DNA from 3 places in the Pantoea sp. PA1 genome. Region 2 is predicted to be linked to each of the others. Evidence: predicted binding sites of a transcription regulator. Region 2 holds the regulator's gene; each other region holds the start of a gene.

Region 1 (7,634 bases), on a different contig from region 2:
GTACCGCAAGTGTACAGCGCCCTCGAGGTGATGAATGGTGATGCACGTCTGGTGCTGGAAGTTCAGCAGCAGCTGGGCGGCGGCGTTGTGCGTACCATCGCAATGGGTACGTCTGACGGCCTGAAGCGTGGTCTGAACGTCAACGACCTGCAGAAACCGATTCAGGTTCCAGTCGGTAAAGCGACCCTGGGCCGTATCATGAACGTTCTCGGCGAGCCAATCGATATGAAAGGCGAGCTGAAAGAAGAAGATGGCAGCGCAGTAGAGATCGCCTCTATTCACCGCGCGGCACCTTCTTATGAAGATCAGTCTAACTCGCAGGAACTGCTGGAAACCGGCATCAAGGTTATCGACCTGATGTGTCCGTTTGCGAAAGGCGGTAAAGTCGGTCTGTTCGGTGGTGCGGGTGTGGGTAAAACCGTCAACATGATGGAACTGATCCGTAACATCGCGGCTGAGCACTCAGGTTACTCTGTGTTTGCCGGTGTGGGTGAGCGTACTCGTGAGGGTAACGACTTCTACCACGAAATGACCGACTCTAACGTTATCGATAAAGTTGCGCTGGTCTATGGCCAGATGAACGAGCCGCCGGGTAACCGTCTGCGCGTCGCACTGACCGGTCTGACCATGGCGGAAAAATTCCGTGATGAAGGCCGCGACGTTCTGCTGTTCATCGATAACATCTACCGTTATACCCTGGCCGGTACAGAAGTTTCTGCACTGCTGGGTCGTATGCCATCTGCGGTAGGTTACCAGCCAACGCTGGCAGAAGAGATGGGTGTGTTGCAGGAGCGTATTACCTCCACCAAGACCGGTTCAATCACCTCCGTACAGGCCGTTTACGTTCCTGCGGATGACCTGACTGACCCGTCACCAGCGACCACCTTCGCGCACCTGGACTCAACCGTTACGCTGAGCCGTCAGATTGCCTCTCTGGGTATCTACCCGGCCGTTGACCCGCTGGATTCTACCAGCCGTCAGCTGGATCCGCTGGTTGTGGGTCAGGAGCACTATGATGTTGCACGTGGCGTTCAGTCACTGCTGCAGCGTTATCAGGAGCTGAAAGACATCATCGCCATCCTCGGTATGGATGAGCTGTCTGAAGAAGATAAACTGCTGGTGGCACGTGCGCGTAAGATTCAGCGCTTCCTGTCTCAGCCGTTCTTCGTTGCGGAAGTATTCACCGGTTCACCGGGTAAATACGTTTCCCTGAAAGACACTATCCGTGGCTTTAAAGGCATCATGGAAGGTGAGTTTGACCACCTGCCAGAGCAGGCCTTCTACATGGTTGGTGCCATCGAAGAAGCCGTGGAAAAAGCGAAGAAACTGTAATAACGGTTTCCCGGGAGGAAGATTATGGCTATGACTTATCACCTGGATGTGGTCAGCGCAGAGGAGCAGTTGTTCTCTGGTCTGGTACAGAAAATTCAGGTGTCAGGTAGCGAAGGTGAACTGGGGATTTTCCCTGGCCATGCGCCGCTGCTGACTGCCATTAAGCCTGGAATGATCCGTATCGTGAAACAGCACGGCGAAGAGGAGTATATCTACCTCTCTGGCGGCGTGCTGGAAGTGCAACCGGGCAGCAGCACCGTTCTGGCCGATACCGCGATTCGCGGTACCGATCTGGATGAAGCGCGTGCTCTGGAAGCAAAACGCAAAGCAGAAGAGCACATGAACAGCAGCCACGGCGACGTGGACTATGCTCAGGCCTCTGCCGAGCTGGCGAAAGCCATTGCTAAACTGCGCGTGATCGAACTGACCAAAAAAGCGATGTAATCCAGCTTTATGCGTCACGAAATGCCAGCCCGAGGGCTGGCATTTTTTTTGTCTGCTGTGGCAAATCGGCCTCTTCGCCTAATTTCGGCCTGAGAAAAATGTAGTAATCTCCCCCCTAAACCGTTTTACTTTCACCCGTAAAAATTCACCCAGGATAGTTATGTCTAACAGTGCGATGAGTGTGGTGATCCTTGCTGCTGGCAAGGGCACCCGTATGTATTCCGATCTGCCGAAAGTTCTGCATACGCTGGCAGGCAAACCGATGGTTCAGCATGTCATTGACGCCGCCAAAGGGCTGGGCGCACAGCACATCCATCTGGTTTATGGTCACGGCGGCGACCGCCTGAAAGCAACCCTCACTGATAGTGCACTCAACTGGGTGTTGCAGGCTGAACAGCTTGGCACCGGCCACGCGATGCAGCAGGCCGCGCCTGCGTTTGCCGATGATGAAGAGATCATGATGCTGTATGGTGACGTGCCGCTGATCTCTCTGGAGACCCTGAAGCGGCTGCGCGAAGCCAGACCGCAGGGCGGTATCGGGTTACTCACCGTAGTGCTGGACGACCCCACCGGATACGGGCGCATTGTGCGTGAGAACGGCACCATCACCGGCATCATCGAACAGAAAGATGCCAGCCCTTCACAGCTTGCCATTACCGAAATCAACACCGGTATTCTTATCGCCAACGGCGGCGATTTAAAACGCTGGCTGGCGCAGCTCACCAACAATAATGCGCAGGGCGAATATTACATCACCGACATTATTGCGCTGGCGCATCAGGAAGGGCGGACGATCAATGCCGTTCATCCGGCGCGTATCAGTGAAACCGACGGAGTGAACAACCGGCTGCAGCTGGCGACCTTAGAACGCACTTATCAGGCGGAACAGGCGGAAAAACTGCTGCTGGCGGGCGTGATGCTCCGCGATCCGGCCCGTTTTGACCTGCGCGGAACGCTGACGCATGGGCGGGATGTGGAGATCGACACCAACGTCATTATTGAAGGTCAGGTGACGCTGGGCGCACGCGTGAAAATCGGTGCGGGCTGCATCATCAGAAACAGCGTAATCGGCGACGATTGCGAAATCAGCCCCTATAGCGTGATCGAGGATGCCACCCTCGCGACCGCCGTCACCGTCGGGCCGTTTGCCCGTCTGCGTCCCGGCAGCGATCTGGCGCACGCCGCCCACGTGGGTAACTTCGTCGAAATGAAAAAAGCGCGTCTGGGCAAAGGATCGAAAGCGGGTCACCTCTCCTATCTCGGCGATGCGGAGATCGGCGACAACGTGAATATCGGTGCAGGCACCATCACCTGTAACTATGACGGCGCGAACAAATTCAAAACCGTGATTGGCGATGACGTCTTTGTGGGCTCAGATACCCAGCTGGTGGCCCCGGTCAGCGTGGCGGCAGGCGCTACCATTGCGGCAGGCACCACCATCATGAAGGATGTGACCGAAGCCGGTCTGGTCTACAACCGCAAAGAGCAGAATCACAAAGCGGACTGGCAGCGTCCGGTGAAGAAAAAATAAATTTTTAACGGCCCGCTTTATGCGGGCCGGTACAGTGCAGTGCCAAAACTATAATCCCCACTCTCTACAAGGCTCGGGGAACCGGCAAAGCCGGATATCAGGTCGCATGACAACGAAAGTGGCGAAAAGCCATGTAGTCAGGAAAACATCATTATGTGTGGAATTGTTGGTGCAGTAGCACAGCGCGATATCGCAGAGATTCTGCTGGAAGGTCTGCGTCGTCTTGAATATCGCGGATATGATTCGGCCGGTCTGGCCGTGGTCGATCGTCAGGGGCACGTTACGCGCCTGCGGCGTTTAGGGAAGGTGCAGAAACTGGCGGAAGCTGCTGAACAGCAGCCGCTGATTGGGGGCACCGGCATCGCGCACACGCGCTGGGCAACCCATGGCGAGCCGTCGGAAGCGAATGCGCATCCGCACGTCTCAGAACATATCATCATCGTGCACAACGGCATTATCGAAAACCATGAGCCGCTGCGCGCGGAGCTGATCGAACGCGGCTACGTTTTTGTTTCTGAAACCGACACGGAAGTGGTGGCGCATCTGGTTCACTGGGAGCAGAAGCAGGGTGGATCGCTGCGTGACGTGGTGCTGCGCGTGATCCCGCAGCTGCGCGGTGCCTATGGCATGGTCATCATGGACAGCCGCGATCCTTCACGGCTGGTGGCGGCCCGTTCCGGCAGCCCGCTGGTCATCGGTCGCGGCGTGGGTGAAAACTTTATCGCCTCCGATCAGCTGGCGCTGCTGCCGGTTACCCGTCGCTTCATCTATCTGGAAGAGGGCGATATCGCCGAGATCAGCCGCCGCGACGTGACGGTAATCGATCGGGAAGGCAACAGCGTGACGCGCGCCGAGATTGAGTCGAACCTGCAATATGATGCCGGTGACAAAGGCATTTACCGTCACTACATGCAGAAAGAGATCTATGAACAGCCGATGGCGCTGAAAAGTACCCTGAGCGGTCGCTTCAGCCAGGGGCAGGTGGATCTCAGCGAGCTGGGTGCGGGTGCCGAGGCGCTGCTGAGCCAGGTCGAGCATATCCAGATTATCGCCTGCGGTACCTCCTATAACTCTGGCATGGTGTCACGCTACTGGTTTGAGTCGCTGGCCAACATCCCCTGTGATGTTGAGATCGCCTCGGAGTTCCGCTACCGCAAGTCAGCGGTGCGCAAAAACAGCCTGCTGATCACCCTGTCGCAGTCGGGCGAGACCGCCGACACCCTGGCGGCGCTGCGCCTCTCGAAAGAGCTGGGCTACCTGGGATCGCTGGCGGTCTGCAACGTGGCCGGTTCGTCACTGGTGCGCGAGTCGGACCTGGCGCTGATGACCAAAGCGGGCACTGAAATCGGCGTCGCGTCGACCAAGGCGTTCACCACGCAGCTCGCCGTCCTGTTGATGCTGGTGGCGAAACTGGGCCGTCTGAAAGGGATGTCCGCCGACACCGAGCATGAGATCGTGCACGCGCTGCAGGCGCTGCCCAGCCGGATTGAGCAGATGCTGGCGCAGGATAAGCTGATTGAGAATCTGGCCGAAGGCTTCTCTGACAAGCATCACGCGCTGTTCCTGGGACGTGGCGATCAGTATCCGATCGCTATGGAAGGGGCGCTGAAGCTCAAAGAGATCTCCTACATCCATGCGGAAGCTTACGCCGCTGGCGAACTGAAGCATGGCCCGCTGGCGCTGATTGATGCCGATATGCCGGTCATCGTTGTGGCACCCAACAACGAACTGCTGGAGAAGCTCAAATCCAACATCGAAGAAGTGCGCGCCCGTGGCGGCCTGCTCTATGTCTTTGCCGACCAGGATGCCGGCTTCAGCGACAGTGACGGGATGAAGATTATCCCGCTGCCGCATGTCGAAGAGGTGATTGCGCCGATCTTCTACACCGTGCCGTTGCAGTTACTCTCCTATCACGTCGCCCTGATCAAAGGCACCGACGTCGACCAGCCCCGTAACCTGGCCAAATCGGTTACCGTGGAATAATCAGGTGGGCCCCAGAGTGGGCCCACTTCATTTTTGCGCACTGTCATATAACTGTCATATTTCGTACATTTCACTGTCATCAAACTGTCCTATTTTCCCTCCTGCAGCAATCACTGACTCTTACTAAAACGGCCCCGAGCCTGACTTTTCTCCCCTGGAGGGAACATGACACTGATGCGTAGCACCGTAGCCCGAATTCTTGCCACCACCTTCGCCGTCAGCGCGGTATCTGCTTTTGCGGCCACCGATCTCACGGGCGCTGGCGGGACATTCCCGGCACCGGTTTATGCCAAGTGGGCAGCAGAATATCAGCAAGCCACCGGTAGCAAAATTAACTACCAGGGCATCGGTTCATCCGGTGGTGTCAAACAGATCATCGCCAAAACCGTGGATTTCGGTGCGTCCGATGCGCCTATGAAAGAGGAAGATCTGCAGAAAAATGGCCTGTTCCAGTTCCCGACCGTCATCGGTGGCGTGGTACTGGCGGTTAACCTGCCAGGCATCAAGTCAGGCCAGCTGACGCTGGATGGCAAAACCGTCGGTGATATCTACCTTGGCACCATCAAAAAATGGAACGACCCGGCGATTGCCAGACTTAACCCGGGCGTAAAACTGCCAGAGACCAACATCAACGTGGTACGCCGCGCGGATGGTTCAGGCACCTCGTTCGTCTTCACCAGCTATCTGGCGAAGGTGAACCCGGAGTGGAACAGCAAAATCGGTAAAGGGAACACCGTTAACTGGCCGGTCGGTCTGGGCGGGAAAGGCAACGACGGTGTCGCCGCCTTTGTTCAGCGTCTGCCGGGTTCAATCGGCTACGTGGAATATGCCTACGCCAAACAGAATAACCTGACCTACACCAAACTGATGGATGCCGATGGCAAAGCGGTCGCGCCAAGCGAAACCAGCTTCAGCAATGCTGCGAAAGGCGCTGACTGGAGCAAATCATTTGCCCAGGACCTGACCTTCCAGAAGGGCGCAGATGCCTGGCCTATCTCCTCCACCACCTTCATTCTGATCTACAAAGATCAGGCGAATGCGGCCAAAGGCGCTGAAGTGCTGAAGTTCTTCGACTGGGCTTACAAAAGCGGCGGCAAAACCGCTACCGCGCTGGATTATGCTGCGCTGCCTGCGAGCGTAACCGAACAGATCCGTGCCGCCTGGAAAGCCAATATCAAAGACAGTTCTGGTAAAGCGCTTTATCAGTAATTGACCGACCCTGACCGGACTACCGTCCGGTCAGACCCAACGGGCGGCGTCATGCCGCCCCGATAACCTCTGAAGACTGAGACTTCTATGGCTGCAACGAAGCCGGCTTTCAAAGCCCCAGGCAAACAGGGTGACAAAATTTTCGGTGCACTGGTCCGGCTGGCTGCGCTGATTGTCCTGTTACTGATGGGCGGCATTATCGTCTCCCTGATCATCTCCTCGTGGCCCAGCATCCAGAAGTTTGGTTTCGCCTTTTTGTGGACCAAAACCTGGGATGCGCCCAATGAAGAATTTGGTGCTCTGGTGCCGATCTACGGCACGCTGGTGACCTCCCTTATCGCGCTGATTATCGCCGTGCCGGTCAGTTTTGGTATCGCGCTGTTCCTGACTGAACTCGCACCCGGCTGGCTGCGTCGTCCGCTGGGCACCGCTATTGAGCTGCTGGCGGCGATTCCGAGCATCGTTTATGGCATGTGGGGCCTGTTTGTTTTCGCCCCGCTGTTTGCCGAATATTTTCAGACGCCGGTCAACGACGTCATGTCAGGCATTCCGATTGTCGGCGCGCTCTTCTCCGGCCCCGCTTTCGGTATCGGTATTCTCGCGGCGGGGGTGATTCTGGCCATCATGATCATCCCTTACATCGCCTCCGTGATGCGCGACGTCTTTGAGCAGACGCCGGTCATGATGAAAGAGTCCGCCTACGGCATCGGCTGCACCACCTGGGAAGTGATCTGGCGCATCGTCCTGCCGTTTACCAAAAATGGCGTGATTGGCGGCATCATGCTGGGACTGGGTCGTGCACTGGGTGAGACCATGGCGGTCACCTTTATTATCGGCAACACCTACCAGCTCGACAGTCCGTCGCTGTTTATGCCGGGTAACAGCATTACCTCGGCGCTGGCCAACGAGTTTGCGGAGGCGGAGTCGGGTGTGCATGTTGCCGCGCTGATGGAGCTGGGGCTGATCCTGTTTGTGATTACCTTTATCGTTCTGGCGATTTCCAAGCTGATGATTATGCGTCTGGCGAAAAGTGAAGGAGCGCGCTCATGACCACGATTGAAATTCAGGCGCGTGCCGAACTGGACGCTTCACGCCGTAAAATGCAGTCCTGGCGCAGCACCAAAAATAAGATCGC
Region 2 (7,634 bases):
TGATCGTCCCGCCTGCCGGCCACAACAGCGCGGCGACGCCCAGTATGGTCAGCGCAACGATTTTCAGGGGTGCCAGGAAGTGCCCTACCGTGTCGAGCAGCTTGCCGGGATAGAGCGACACGCCAATCACCAGCACAAAGTAGATCAGGCTGTAAATAAACAGCGGCAGCGCGCCTTCACCGGTCAGGGGGGCGATGCCCATCTCAAACGAGACCGTCGCCGTTCGCGGGGTGGCAAACAGCGGCCCGACCGCCAGATAGCAGACGGTGGCCAGCACGATGCCCGCCACCTTGCCGATCGGGCTGCTGAGCGCATCCACGCCACCGCCGACACGGGCCAGCGCGATCACGGTCATCACGGGCAGACCGACAGCGGTAAGCAGAAATCCGATAGCGGCAGTCCAGACGTGTTCGCCAGACTGAATACCCACCATAGGAGGGAAAATGATGTTGCCCGCGCCAACAAACAGGGCGAATGTCATAAAGCCCAGCGCGAGAATGTCCTTCGAAGTTAAACGATGTGTCATACGGCCTGTCACTGATGTTGCGGTGGAAGTTGGGTTTGTGTTGTCCCCCTCGCTGCATATAAGCCGCGACCTGACTGAGTGTCTCAGCGCATTATGCTCGTCGCAGGGAAAAGTGCAGGTGATTTGAGCTGCTTTTATTCTGTTCACAGAGGGATGGATCGACAACGGCGCTAAGTAAAACGTTTATAGCGGAGAAAGGCAATACGGGATCGGAAAACCAGAAGCTTATCCCGCCATTTTTTCAAATGACAGAGGATAGCGTTGATTTTTGGCACAGGCACACAAGATGATGTGCCTGAAAAACAGACAGACGGTGGGAAATATCCGCATAAACGCACCGGCAGATACACAAAAGGCGCGTTTTACGCGCCTGTCTGCACAACGTTACAGCCTTACCAGACCTGTTTCGCGATATCGACAACCAGTCGAATCTTCTGCCACTGCTCGGCTTCGCTAAGGCTGTTGCCCTCTTCGGTCGACGCAAAGCCGCACTGCGGACTGAGGCAGATCTGCTCCAGACTCACAAACTGCGCCGCCTCTTCCAGCCGGGATTTCACCTGCGCCGGATCTTCCAGCTCTCCCACTTTCGTGGTGATCAGCCCCAGCACCACCTGCTGATGACCGGGCTTGATAAAGCGCAGAGGCTCGAAGCCGCCGGAACGGGCATTGTCATACTCCAGGAAGAAAGCATCTACGTTGACGCTGCCGAACAGGATCTCAGCGACCGGTCCGTAACCCCCCTCTGAGATCCAGGTTGAGCGGAAATTACCGCGACAGACATGCAGACCCACGGTCAGATCGGCCGGTTTATCCTCCAGCGCTTTGTTCAGCACCCGGGCATAGGTCTGCGCCAGCTGCGCCGGATCGTCACCACGCGCCCGGATATCCCGCTTCTGATCTTCCGAGCAGAGGTAAGCCCAGACGGTGTCATCCAGCTGCAGATAGCGACAGCCCGCCGCGTAAAACGCCTGAATCGCCTGTTTGTAAGTCTGCGCCAGATCGTCGAAATAGTCCGCCAGATCGGGATAGACCTCCGCGTCGATCACTTTGCGACCGCCACGGAAGTGCAGCACGCTGGGGCTGGGAATGGTCATCTTCGGCACCGCATCCCCGGCAATGCTCTGCAGGAAGCGGAAATGGTCCAGCATCGGGTGATCGGCCGGAAAGCCGAGCTTGCTCACCACTTTCACACCGTGCGCTTTGGTCTGCACGCCATTGAACTGAATGCCCTGCTCCGCTTCATAGCTCTCGACGCCGTCCAGGCCGTAGAAGAAATCGAAGTGCCACCAGCCGCGACGAAACTCACCGTCAGTCACGACTTTCAGGCCGTTCTCACGCTGCTTAGCCACCACATCGCGGATGGCCGCATCTTCCACCTGACGCAGCGCTGCCGCATCAATCTCGCCGGCTGAAAACTGTTCGCGCGCCTGTTTAATCGCGGCGGGACGGAGGAAGCTGCCAACGGTATCGGCACGGAACGGGGCGGTTTCTCTTTGCATGATCACTCCTGTCTCTCCTGCCAATCATTGCGGCAGGAAATAATTGCACTCTGATATAAATAGCCATCTGGATGGCTATATGTCTGAATGCAGAGTGACATGAGTGGCCTCAGTCTGCAACTGAAGAAAATTCAGCGATGATGAAAAAAATTCAACTTAGAGGATTACTGCAGGGCTGCACGCGCCTGCGCCATCTGCGCGTCAGAGAGCGGCAGGTAGCCCGCCTCACTGACCCGACGCTGTCCCTGCGCGGAAAGCACCTGCTGCAGAAACGCGGCCACCAGCGGCGGCAGCGGCTTACCGGGCGCTTTATTGACATAGAGATAGAGCGGACGCGCCCAGGGATAGCGGCCACTGCGGATAGCTTCCGCATCCGGGGCAATCGCCTGCCCCTGATCGTTCTTCACCGCCAGCATTTTGACGCCGCTGAGATGAAAGCCAAAACTGGCATAGCCAATACTGCGCGGGTTCCCGGCTACCGCCTGCACCACCGCAGCCGAGCCGGGAAACTCCGCCACGTCGCGGCGAAAATCGCCCTTGCAGAGCGCCTGCTGCTTGAAGAAACCCCAGGTGCCGGAGGCGGAGTTGCGGCCATAGCGCTGAATCGGCCGTTTACGCCACTCAGCGCCGGTTAAGCCAAGATCGCCCCAGAACCGCGGCATACTGTGTGCACCGCACAGGCGGGTCACTGAAAAGAGGGCATCAAGCTGCGAGGGCGCAATCTGCTGCAGCGGATTACGCTGGTTGACCACGACGACCAGCGCATCCATGGCCACCGGCACCGCCAGCGGCGGGTAGCCGTAGCGCGCTTCAAACGCCTGGCGTTCATCCGCCTGCATCGGGCGGCTCATCGGGCCGAGTTGCGCCGCCCCCGCCGCCAGCGCGGTCGGGGCCGTAGAGGAGCCGGAGGCCTGCACCTGCACGTTAACGCCCGGAGCCTGACGGCTGAAATCCTCGCTCCAGAGGGTCATCAGATAGCCCAGCGTATCAGACCCGACACTGCTGAGATTGCCGGCGAGCGTGCCGGGCTGAGCCAGCGCCAGACACGGCAGCAGCGTTATAAGGAAGAGAAGAAGCAGGCGCATGGCAGAGTTCCGGCAGCGGTTAATGAACGGCATTCTCCTGCATCACGCTGCTGACAATCAACCTTGCCGGCAGCGTAAAGGTAAAGCAGGTCTCCTTATGCGGCACGCTGGTGATATCGAGCCGCGCGTTGTGGTGGCTCAGGGCATGTTTCACAATCGCCAGCCCCAGCCCGCTGCCACCGGTGGCGCGTGAGCGCGCCTTGTCGACCCGGTAGAAGCGCTCGGTCAGCCGCGGGATGTGTTCCGGCGTGATCCCCGGCCCGTTGTCACAGACCCGGAAAATCGCGCCCTGTCTGCCGCGCAGCCAGCTGATATCGATCCGCGTGCCCTCTGGCGTGTGGTTCACCGCGTTGTAAACCAGATTGGAGATGGCGCTGCGCAGCTGTTCATCGTTGCCGAACACTTTCAGATGGGGATCGGTGTGGAAATGGATGTCGTGGCGGCCGCCGCTCAGCGTCGCGGCTTCATGCTGCAGCAGTTTCAGCATCACCGGCACATCGACCTTCTCTTTCAGGTCGATCGCCGGGGCCGCTTCGATGCGCGACAGCGTCAGCAGTTGCTTAACCAGGCTGTCCATGCGGTGCGTCTGCTCCGACATGGTGTGGAGCGCTTTGCTGCGCGAAGGTTCGCTCATCACTGAGTCGTTCATCATCTCCAGATAGCCCTGCAGCACCGTGAGCGGGGTGCGCAGCTCATGACTGACATTGGCAAAGAAGTTGCGGCGCGCCCCTTCCAGCTGATGCATCTGCGTCACATCGCGCGCCACCAGCAGCCACTGCCCTTCACTGTAGGGCATGACGCGAAATTCCATGTGCAGTTTATTGTTCAGCACCAGCGTCAGGGGTTTATCAAAATCGCGCTGGCGAAGATAGCGGGAGAATTCGGGGTAACGCAGCAGGTTGAGGATATTCTGGCCATTGTCTTCCGGCCAGCGCAGGCCAAGGTGCTGCTGCGCCAGTCCGTTGCACCAGAAAATGGTGCCCTCTTCGGTGGTGAGGATCACTGCATCCGGCAGCGATTCGGCACCGCTGCGGAAACGCTTGATCAGATTGCCCAGTTCGCGCCGCCGCCGCCGGTTGCGCAGCTGCATCTGGTAAAGCCCATAGAAGAGCGGCTCCCAGCTGGCACGCCCGGCAGGGGGCGTCATGGTGCGGTCGAGCCACAGCCAGTGTGACAGCCGCATCAGATTATGAAAATGCCACAGCAGCACCAGCAGCACGCTCAGCAGCAGCCACCAGGCCAGCCCGCCAAACAGCAGGCCCGGCAGCAGCGCGGGCAGACAGGCCAGCAGCAGTTCTGTCAGTAATCTCTTCCAGGAGAGGCGTTCCAGCACGGTAAAGGCTCCGTTCAGTAGCGGGCAGAGAAACGATACCCTGTTCCGCGAACGGTTTGTACCATGCGATCGTGGCCGGAGATCTCCAGCGCTTTACGTAAACGGCGGATGTGAACATCAACGGTGCGATCTTCTACATACACATTGGTGCCCCAGACGTGGTTCAGCAGCTGTTCGCGGCTGTAAACGCGCTCCGGGTGCGTCATAAAGAAGTGCAGCAGCTTATATTCGGTCGGGCCCATCTCCAGCGGCGTGGTTTCGGACATCACGCGATGCGACGAGGGGTCCAGACTCAGCCCCTGCATCTCGATCACCTCTTCCACCGCCATTGGTGAAATACGGCGCATCACCGCTTTAATGCGCGCCATCAGCTCTTTGGGGGAAAAAGGCTTGGTAATGTAGTCATCCGCGCCCACTTCCAGCCCGCGCACCCGATCTTCCTCTTCGCCACGGGCGGTCAGCATCATGACCGGAATGTCGCGCGTCATCGCCTCACGCTTCAGGTGTTTGATAAACTGAATGCCGCTGCCGCCCGGTAACATCCAGTCCAGCAGAATCAGATCGGGCCAGGGTTCGATCAGCCTGGCCACGGCGCTGTCATAATCTTCCGCCTCGATTGGCTGATAGTCGTTCTGCTCCAGAACAAAACACAACATTTCACGGATGGGGGCTTCATCCTCCACAACCAAAATGCGCTTAGCCATTATTTCTCCTGCTGATTATGACGGCTGTCACTGAGATTCGCGGCGCCATTATGCGTCAGATTTGTGACACTTTTATGAAAAACATAACCTGCCTGTAACCACATAGGTAATCAATTATGACAGTGCAGCGACTCTTTTTTGCTTTGGCCGCAGAGCCAGTATAATCGCCGGGCGAATCACAACGGCAGGGACTCATCATGCGCATTATTCACACTGCGGACTGGCATCTGGGGCAGTTCTTCTACAACAAAAGCCGGGCGGCCGAACATCAGGCGTTTCTCGACTGGCTGTTGATCCAGATTGAACAGCATCAGGTGGATGCGCTGATTATCGCGGGCGATCTGTTTGATACCGGCACGCCGCCCAGCTACGCGCGCGAAATGTTCAACCGTTTTGTGGTGGCGCTGCAGCCCAGCGGCTGTCAGCTGATAGTGCTGGCGGGCAACCACGACTCCGTGGCGACGCTGAATGAGTCGCGCGAGCTGCTCGCCTGTCTCAATACCCGGGTGATCGCCACCCCACAGGACGATGATGTGCTGCTGCTCAACACCCGTCAGGGTGAACCGGGGGCGCTGCTTTGTGCGATTCCCTACCTGCGGCCGCGCGACATCCTGCGCAGCCGGGCGGGTCAGTCGGGACGCGACAAGCAGACCTCGCTGCTGGAGGCGATCGCTCACCACTATCAGCAGCGTTTCGCCGCAGCACAGGCACTGGGCCATGCGCTGCCGATGATCGCCACCGGCCATCTCACCACCGTCGGCGTCAGCCAGAGCGATTCGGTGCGTGACATCTATATCGGCACGCTGGACGCCTTCCCGGCCAGCGCCTTTCCCGCCGCCGACTACATTGCGCTGGGCCATATTCATCGCGCGCAGCGCGTCGCCGGCAGCGAGCATATCCGCTACAGCGGCTCACCGATCCCACTGAGTTTTGATGAGCTGAGCAGTGAAAAAAGCGTCTTCCTGCTGGAGCTGACGGCCAGCGGCCTGCAGGCGGTCACCCCGCTGGTGGTGCCGCAGACTCAGCCGATGCAGGCGCTGAAAGGATCGCTGGCGCAGATTGCTGAACAGTTAAACACCTTCAGCGGGCAGCAGCCGGAGAAACCGATCTGGCTCGATATCGAAGTCACGACCCAGGAGTACCTCAGCGATCTGCAACGGCAGGTGGAAACGCTGACCGCCACGCTCCCCGTCGAGGTGCTGCTATTGCGCCGCAGCCGTGAACAGCGGCAGCAGAGCCTGGCGCGGCTCGACAATGAAACCCTGAGCGAGCTGAAGGTGGAAGAGGTCTTCGCCCGCCGGCTGGCGCTGGATGAGGGCTTAGAGGCGGAGCAGATCGATCAGATGACCACCCTGTTTCGTCAGACGCTGGCCGCCATGGAAGAGACCCAATGAAGATCCTTACGCTACGTTTTAAAAATCTGAATGCCCTGCGCGGTGAATGGTTTATCGATTTCCGCGCCGAACCTTTTGCCAGCAACGGCCTGTTCGCCATTACCGGTGCCACCGGTGCCGGGAAAACCACCCTGCTGGATGCCATCTGCCTGGCGCTCTACCACCAGACGCCGCGCCTGGGCGCGATCTCCCAGAGCCAGAACCCGCTGATGACCCGCGACTGCGCGGAATGTCTGGCTGAGGTAGAGTTTGAGATTAAGGGTGAAGCCTGGCGCGCCTTCTGGAGTCAGAACCGCGCGCGCGGTGCCGCCGACGGCAAGCTGCAGGCCCCGCGCGTTGAGCTGGCACGCTGCGCCGACAACACCATCGTGGCCGATAAGGTGGGTGACAAGCTGAAGCTGACGGAAACCCTCTCCGGGCTCGATTTTGAACGCTTCACCCGCTCGATGATGCTCTCTCAGGGCCAGTTCGCCGCGTTTCTCAATGCCAGAGCCAGTGAACGCGCCGAACTTCTCGAAGAGCTGACCGGCACCGAAATCTACGGCCTGATCTCAGCCGCCATTTATGAGCGCCACAAAGAGGCGAAAACCCAGCTGGACCTGCTGCGCAGCCAGGCGGGCGCGATGACCCTGCTGGAGAGTGAGGCGCGCGAGGCGCTGCAACAGCAGCTGACCGGGCTGGACCAGGCGGAACAGCAGCTCAGCAGCCGCTATCAGCAGGCGCAACAGCAACAGCAGTGGCAGCAACAGGCACAGCAGCTACAGCGGGAGAGTGAGCAGGCGGAGGCGGCGTTGCAGCAGGCCAGCGCGGCCTTACAGGCCGCTGAGCCCGATCGCCAGCGGCTGGCACGCAGCGAACCGGCTGAAAAACTGCGGGGCGCGCTGCAGCAGCGCGACGCCCTGCGTACCGAGCAGCAGCAGGTCTCGCATCGCTGTCAGCAGCTCACGGATCAGCAGCAGCAGGCGCAGAGCCAGCATCAGCAGCATCAGCAGCGCTATGCGGCCACTCAGCTTGCCCGCCAGCAGGCACAGCAGGAACAGCAGCAGCAGGAGACCCTGCTGACGGAACAGGTGTTGCCGCTGGATCAGCGCAT
Region 3 (7,634 bases), on a different contig from region 2:
TGTTGTCGCACAGCTCTGTGACCGCAGGATGACACTCAGGCTCAGGCTGAAAAATCGCTGCGCGCGCAAATAATGCGTTACCCTGAAAAAAAGGCCAGGCAGAGAATGTATGACCATTATTCTGATGCGACACGGTAAACCCGATCATCAGGCCGCAGGCCGTCTGAGCGTGCAGGCGCTGGCAGACTGGTGCGAAGCCTACGATCGGTCACAGGTCAGTGACGGGCCGCCGCCGCGCACTGTCCACATTGCCCGTCAGGCGGCGGTTGTTGTCTGCAGTCCCCTGCCCCGCGCGCAGTCCTCCCTGAGTCAGCTTGGTCTGCAGCCGCATGAGGTGAATGCTCTGTTCAGCGAAGTTGCCGTGCCGATACTGCGAATGGGCGCGATGCAGCTGCCGATCCTCTGCTGGCTGGCGCTGCTGCGGCTGCTCTGGTTCTGCGGATATGCGGGTGATGCGGAGTCGCTGCCTCATGCGCGCCAGCGCGCCGCAGCGGCCGCAGAAAAGTTAATCGGGTACTCCGCTCAGGGCACCGTGCTGCTGCTGGGCCACGGCATCATGAATAAGATGATTGCCCGGGAATTACGTAAACGGGGCTGGCAGGCGGAGAAGCATGCCAGCAGCCGCCACTGGAGTTCCGCGATCTATCATCGCCCGTTTATCTGAGCGAGCGAAAAATAGCCCAGCACTTCACACCCCGTTCCCACGCGCGGCGTGGCAATCACTTTACGCTGCGCCAGATCGATCACGCTCAGCGTGCCATCATCCTGATTGGCAATCAGCAGCTGCTTTTTGTCGGGGGTAAAACAGCCATCCATCGGCATGTTACCCACCGCGATGTCACCCAGCGGATTCAGCAAATCGTCAAACAGCGTGACCAGGGGTTCCTGATCCCCTATGGCCACCAGCTGTTCGCCATCGTCGCTGAAGCGCACCACCTGGCAGGGCTGCTGATGGCCCGGCAGCGTCAGGCGCTGACGGATGCGGTGGCTTTGCCGATCGATCACATAGAGCAGCGGCGCGTCAGCCGCGCTGGCGACCAGATAAGGGTGTTTCGGTGAGGCCGCGATACCGGCAATCGGGCCAGGCAGCAGAATGGTGTCGATGACCCGCCCCTCTGCCTCACACAGATCCACCACCGTGATGGTGGCATCCTCTTCGTTATCAGTGAAGAGCTTGCGGCCGCTGGGAGAGAGCGTCAGGCGATGCGCATTGTGCGAAGGGATCGGGATAACTTTTTCGACCTTGTCACTCTGTGGATCGATCACCGCCACGGCGGCGCTCTCCTCACAGCAGAGGTAGACTTTACCGTCGCGCCCCAGCTGACCGCTGTGGGGTGCCCGCAGCGGCGAGAGATCGATAAAGCCGCTGATCGTCCGACGCGCTAAATCAATGACCGCCACTTTATGACCCGGATGGGGATTGTCGCCATGCACGCCGTCGCCATAGACCGGCACATAGGCTTTACCCCAGGGGGCCAGCATCAGGAGTTCATGCGGGCGCGGTGGAAAGGCGTTCAGTTCCCGCTCAACCGCGAACGTCTCCGGATTAAGAAACAGGACGCGATTGCCCCGCTTATCGACCGCCAGCAAACCCCATGATTCACTCTGCATGTGCGCTCCTTTCTCAGTAAGTTCTTCTTAAGCGTAGACAATGCGCTTCAGGCTGTCTGATTCGGCGGATTGATGAGCCGGGCTTACGTCACACATTAAGCGCAATCACGCCCGCTCCCGCACTCCCGTAAGCGCCACGGTCTTGCGATTCAGATATTCCTTAATAACGGCGCGTACCGGGATGAAATAAATGATTAATTACGGCCATGGGTTTATTTTTATTTCATGCCCGGCCTGATTCCGTTTTATCCTAAAGTCAAAAAAAGGCATAGCTAATCAGTAAATAATGTTTTATTAAAAAGGTGCAGTGCAATTCCAGATAGCCGTGAGGAAACTACCGCGCGCTCAGGCACTGCGTCGCCACCAGGGAAACCCTTTCAATAATTCCCGCACGCATCGGGGTTGCAGCCAGTCTGTAATGCCGCCTGTTTCCGCCCCATGCGAACAGGCAGAGTCTGCACTATGACGGGAAAATAAAAATAACAGGTATATCATGACTGCACATCGCCAACGTCCAGCGCATAAAATCTGGCGCAACTGGAAAAGAATATCGTTCAGCAGCCAGATGTTATGGAATAAAAAACAGCAAAGACTCTGTCGGGCGCCGGAATATGATCCGGGTCAGGAAGATAATGTCGTTTTAATCGCTCAGCAGAAAGATCTGCCGGAGATTCCAAAGATTGTCTGGATGGTCTGGCATAATGAACAGCTGCCTGCCTCAATGGCGCTCAATATCAGCAAAATACGGCGGGATAATCCCGATCACCAGGTTTATCTGGTGACACAGCGCACCCTGTCGCAATGGCTGCCCGACCTCCGGTTTATCTCAGCCGATCTGACGCTGGCGCATAAAAGTGAGATCATCCGGCTGGAACTGCTTCACCGTTACGGCGGCATCGGCATTGATTGCAGCACCCTGCTGTTCGAGGATCTCGCCTGGGTGCATCGCGTTCACGAGGCGCGGTCACTGGATCTGATCGGCTACTACCGCGAGCAGTCAACGCTGAACCTGCTTGCGCCGGTCATTGAAAGCTGGTTTCTGGCCGCCCCGGCGCAGAACCCTTTTATCCGTGAATGGCTGAAACAGCTGGCGCCGGTTAAAAATGTCGGCATCCGCAACTATTTTCATGAGCTGCAGAAGCGCGATGACTTTCCGCTGCTTGTGCAGAATATGGATAACCCGTCCCGTCAGCTGCTCTCACTGGCGCAGCAGGTGGCGATGCGTGAATACCGGCGGGCCAATCTCTATCTGCGTAAAGGTGAAGCCAGTGCCTGGTATTATCAGCGCCTGCACGCCGACAGCAGCAGCGCCTTTGCGCAGTCAGTGCTGTTTCAGCAGCGTCCCCAGACGCCGCCACCGATTATTAAGTTAACCGGCAATGAGCGGCTGCATCTCGACTTCAATCTGCGTATCGGCCTCTATAACCGCAGCAGCCTGATTGGGGAGATGATGCATACCCGTTCGCCGGGACTGGCACTGCCCTCAGTGGTTAAAGCGGGCGCGTAACCAGTGTGTAAAGGTGGTGACCGCGCGCGGCACCTGTGCCGCCCAGGGTCGCACGATCCACAGGCGGGCGGCAAAAGCGCCGACCGGCTGCCACTCCGGCAACACCCACTGTAACGATCCCGCTGACAGCGCCTCACGGGCGCTGAAGTCGGGCAGCATGGCAATGCCCAGACCCTGCAGGGCCGCATCGCGGATCGACTCACTGTTGTTGGTGGCAAAACTGCCCTGAATCTGCACCTGAACCGTTTCGCTCTCCCCCGGCGCGACAAACCGCCAGCGCGGTGACTCGACGCCGCGCGGGTAGTAAAGGCAGTTGTGCTGCGCCAGTGCCTGCGGCCTCTCCGGCACCCCCTGCGCCCTGAGATAGGCTGGCGAGGCCACCAGCACGGTCTGCGTGTCGCACAGTGGCAGCGCCACGTGCGTTTCCGGCAGCGTGTCACAGTGGCGAATCGCCAGATCAAACCCCTCGCTGCTCAGCGAGACAAGGCGATCCGTCACATCCAGCTGCAGGCGCACCTGCGGATAGTCGCGCAGAAACTCGCCGATAAGCGGCACCAGTTGCTGGCGGGCAAACGCCACGGGTGCGGTGATGCGCACCAGACCCCGCACCGGCCCGGCGGTATCCCGCACGCTGAAAAAACTCTGTTCGATGCGGGCAAAAGGCTCGCGCAGCTCCTCCACCAGCTTCTCACCAGCGGAGGTAAGCCGCACGCTGCGCGTGGTGCGCTGCACCAGCATCAGACCCGCTCTCTCCTCCAGCTCTTTGATCTTCTGGCTCATCGCCGCTTTGCTGACATCCAGCCGCGCTGCCGCGCGGGTGAAACTGCCCTGCTCTGCCAGTACCGTCAGCCAGTGCAGATGCTCCCACAGGGTATCCGTCTTCATCTCTTTCATCAGCATTGTTCACAATAATGAATAATCATTTCAGGCTACGCGCTTTTTCCCGCCGGATAAAGCCGTCACCATAGGCCTCTTATTTCTCAGGAGAAACCGCTATGCCACTGCTGCAATTTGATGTTATTGAGGGTCGTTCAGAATCTGAGCTGCGTACATTACTGGATGCCGCGCACCGGGCCGTGCTGACCGCCTTTAACGTGCCGGAACGGGATCGCTACCAGATTGTTCATGAAAACAAACGCTATCAGATGGTGTTTCAGGACACCGGGCTGGGATTCAGCCGCAGCGATAATCTGGTGATGGTGCGGGTCTTTACCAGCCCGCGCAGCAGCGAACAGAAACAGCGGTTTATGGCGGAGCTGGCGCGCGAACTGCGTGAGCATTGTGGCGTGCAGGGCAACGATCTGATGATCAGCTTTATCACCAATGACAAAGGCGACTGGAGTTTTGCCGACGGCGAAGCGCAGTATCTGACCGGCAAACTCTGAAAAGCGGCCCGGACGCCTGCTCTGCTGACGGTGCGCGCCAGCCACCGTCACGTCTGCTGGACGCCCGGCAGGCACGACACAAAATCCCTCTGCGCTTCCTCGCACAAATCCGCCGGATATGTTGCAGCCCGATGACAGCCAATATAGATTGTCGAAAAACCATCCCCCGACGATGGCCGGTTGCGTGACGCCCCGCGCCCCCCTGCAGAGAGAGGATTTCCCGTTGTCCGAATTTGTGTCAGTCGTGCTGTTTCTGGCTGCTATTGCTATCTATTCCTGTAAAGCCGGGCGTAACAGATTCTGGTTTGTGCTTGTTCTTGTTCTGCTGGTGATATTTGTGGTGCTGAACGCCACCCTCTACGCCAGTAACTATTTCACCGGCGACGGCATTAACGATGCGGTGATCTATACCCTGACTAACAGCCTGACCGGCGCGGGCGTCAGTAAATATGTGGTGCCGGCCATCGGGCTGATCATCGTGCTGTTTCTGCTGTTCTGCCTGCTCTCCTGGGTGCTGCGGCGGCGTAAACGTCCCCATCATCTGGGCTGGTCGCTGCTGGCGGCCGCCTGCGCGATCGGCTCGGTGCAGACCACCCCCGCCTTTCGTCAGGTCGCGACGCTGATCGTGTCGCATACCCAGCTGGCCGATTCTGACTTCGACACCTTCTATAAAGTGCCGCGTAACCGCATTGAACAGCCGCGCCTCAACGTGGTTTATATCTATGGCGAGAGTTTAGAGCGCACCTATTTTGATCCGATTGCCTTCCCCGGCCTGGCACCTGAGCTGAGCCGTCAGAAAGAGCAGAGTATCGATTTCAGCCAGACCGAACAGCTGCCGGGCACCGATTACACGATCGCGGGTATGGTCGCCTCACAGTGCGGCATTCCACTGTTTGCGCCGTTTGACGGCAATGCGTCGGCGTCACTCTCCAGCTTCTATCCGCAAAATGTCTGTCTGGGCGACATCCTGAAAAACTCCGGCTATGAGAACTGGTTTATTCAGGGTGCCGATCTGCGTTTTGCCGGTAAGGATGTCTTCCTGAAATCGCACGGCTTCGATCCTGCCAACCTCTATGGTTCGCAGGAGCTGAAAAGCCGCGTCGCCGATCCCAGCTACCGCAATAACTGGGGCTATTATGACGATACGGTGCTGGACGAAGTCTTTGAGAAGTATCAGGCGCTCTCCCGGGCCGGTAAACCTTTTGCGCTGTTTACGCTGACCGTCGACACTCACCATCCTGACGGATTTATCTCGCGCAGCTGTCAGCGCCGAAGCTACAGCATTGAGGGAAAACCTAACCAGTCCTTCAGCGCGGTCGCCTGTTCACAGGAGCACGTCGCGCGGCTGATCGAACGCATCAAAGCGTCACCGTGGTTTAAAAATACCGTGATCGTGGTGAGTTCCGATCATCTGGCGATGAACAACACTGCACATCCCTGGCTGATCAAACAGCCGCGTCGCAATCTCTTTATGGTGATCCGCGGGGATAAACCGCAGGCGGAGCTGCTGGAGGCAAAGCGCAGCACGCTGGATAATGGCGCTACGCTGCTGGATATTCTCGGCGGCGATAATGCGATAGGTCTGGGCCGCAGCAGCCTCTCTTCGCTGTCGCTCTCAACGCAGTTTGACGATATGAAGAGCAAGGTCATGAGCTGGAAGCCCGATATCATTCAGCTCTGGAACTTCCCGAATAAGATGGAGAACTTCACCGTCGATCAGACGAAGAATACCTTCAGCTTCTCCGGGACCACTTTTAAGCTGCCGATTCTGTTCCGCATCAGCGACAAACACGTTGAGCCGATGCCGGAAGGGGAATATTCGGCACCGCTGCGCTATCAGCTGGCCGATTTCGCGGCAGCCGATAAATTCGTCTGGGTCGATCGCTGTTTTAAAATGGCGCGACTCTGGCAGCCGTCGCTGGCCCTCTCCGGCGATCTCTGTGTGGCGATGGGGCAAACCGGCGGCACACCGTCCGTTACTCACATCGATAAACCGCAATGGAAAGGCCGGGTGCAGTTCCCGGACGGGCCGATCAGCGATGCACGTTATCAGCAAAATCTGGCGCAGATCCGTATCGAAGATAACAATATCCGCTACAGCGCTGACAGCTTCCGGCTTGATATCCCCGGCGCGCCGCTGAGTGTGAAAAGCTTCAGCGGCATCTCACGCCCGGAGAGCTGGGGACGCTGGTCAAATGCCAATCTCGCGCCTGAGGTGCATATCGACTACGTTGATGCCCTGCCCGCGAAGTTCGATCTGGTGATCACGGCGCGGGCTTACGGCGCGAATGTGCACCGGCCGATTCCGGTTCGCGTGGGCAATCAACAGCAGCTGCTGTCGCTGGGCGAAGCGATCTCGACCCATACCCTGCATTTTGATAACCCGGACGCCAGCCACCAGCTGGTGATCGCCCCGCCTGAACCTCAGCTGAGCAACACCGGCAATATCACGGGGCAGGACCCGCGCAAACTGGGCATTGGCATGGTCGAACTTAAAATCGTGCCCCAGCCTTAATCCCCTCTTTTCTCTTCAGGCCTCTGCGTTTTTGCAGAGGCCTCTTACTTTGTCGCCACCGGGTCAGGACCTGCCGCGCAGCGCTTCCAGCTTCTCACGCTGCTGACCATCGGCGGTAAAATTCTCCTCCGCCAGCCAGCGCTGCAGCCCGCTTTTCACCTGCGGCCACTCGCGATCGATTATCGAAAACCAGCTGGTGTCGCGCGAGCGACCTTTGTAAACAATGGCCTGGCGAAAATCACCTTCATACTGAAAACCGAGGCGTGCCGCGGCTCTGCGAGAAGGCGCATTGCAGCTGTCGCATTTCCACTCATACCGGCGGTAACCCAGGCTTTCAAAGGCGTACTGCATCAGCAGGAAATGCGCCTCTGTTGCCATGCGCGTCTGCTTCAGACGGGGCGAAAAAGCGACATGACCGACTTCCATCACCCCATGTTCAGGCTGGATACGCATTAACGACAGGCTGCCCACCGCCTCTCCGGTGGCGAGGTCGATCACTGCGAAATGCAGCGGGTCGCGGCTGGCCTCCAGCTGCCGGATATAATCCTGCCACGCCTGGGGATCATCGAACGGCCCCATAAACATATAGGTCCAGTCGCGCCCATCTTCCGCCAGC

Evidence for each region. The regulator PhoB, encoded in region 2, activates phosphate uptake and scavenging genes when phosphate is short. The targets are predictions, from matches to a motif close to CTGTCATAAAACTGNCNNAT.
Region 1: a site for PhoB is predicted at 5,331-5,350, ahead of pstS (phosphate ABC transporter substrate-binding protein PstS). Genes of this name have one in related genera too.
Region 3: a site for PhoB is predicted at 4,602-4,621, ahead of opgB (phosphatidylglycerol--membrane-oligosaccharide glycerophosphotransferase). Genes of this name have one in related genera too.

Annotation. Positions count from the first base shown of each region.
Region 1 is NZ_JBXGEE010000006.1:28,044-35,677, forward strand. Features, by position in the region: gene atpD (F0F1 ATP synthase subunit beta) at 1-1,332, shown strand, start outside; gene AC1V0D_RS18820 (F0F1 ATP synthase subunit epsilon) at 1,357-1,776, shown strand; gene glmU (bifunctional UDP-N-acetylglucosamine diphosphorylase/glucosamine-1-phosphate N-acetyltransferase GlmU) at 1,937-3,307, shown strand; gene glmS (glutamine--fructose-6-phosphate transaminase (isomerizing)) at 3,461-5,290, shown strand; gene pstS (phosphate ABC transporter substrate-binding protein PstS) at 5,456-6,499, shown strand; gene pstC (phosphate ABC transporter permease PstC) at 6,587-7,549, shown strand; gene pstA (phosphate ABC transporter permease PstA) at 7,546-7,634, shown strand, end outside.
Region 2 is NZ_JBXGEE010000001.1:97,881-105,514, reverse strand. Features, by position in the region: gene brnQ (branched-chain amino acid transporter carrier protein BrnQ) at 1-526, opposite strand, end outside; gene AC1V0D_RS00530 (cobalamin-independent methionine synthase II family protein) at 919-2,025, opposite strand; gene AC1V0D_RS00525 (PstS family phosphate ABC transporter substrate-binding protein) at 2,190-3,110, opposite strand; gene phoR (phosphate regulon sensor histidine kinase PhoR) at 3,130-4,443, opposite strand; gene phoB (phosphate response regulator transcription factor PhoB) at 4,458-5,147, opposite strand; gene sbcD (exonuclease subunit SbcD) at 5,345-6,541, shown strand; gene AC1V0D_RS00505 (SbcC/MukB-like Walker B domain-containing protein) at 6,538-7,634, shown strand, end outside.
Region 3 is NZ_JBXGEE010000002.1:338,248-345,881, reverse strand. Features, by position in the region: gene AC1V0D_RS12390 (histidine phosphatase family protein) at 110-664, shown strand; gene AC1V0D_RS12385 (beta-propeller fold lactonase family protein) at 646-1,611, opposite strand; gene AC1V0D_RS12380 (glycosyltransferase family 32 protein) at 2,105-3,118, shown strand; gene AC1V0D_RS12375 (LysR family transcriptional regulator) at 3,095-4,012, opposite strand; gene AC1V0D_RS12370 (tautomerase family protein) at 4,114-4,503, shown strand; gene opgB (phosphatidylglycerol--membrane-oligosaccharide glycerophosphotransferase) at 4,727-7,018, shown strand; gene AC1V0D_RS12360 (GNAT family N-acetyltransferase) at 7,082-7,634, opposite strand, start outside.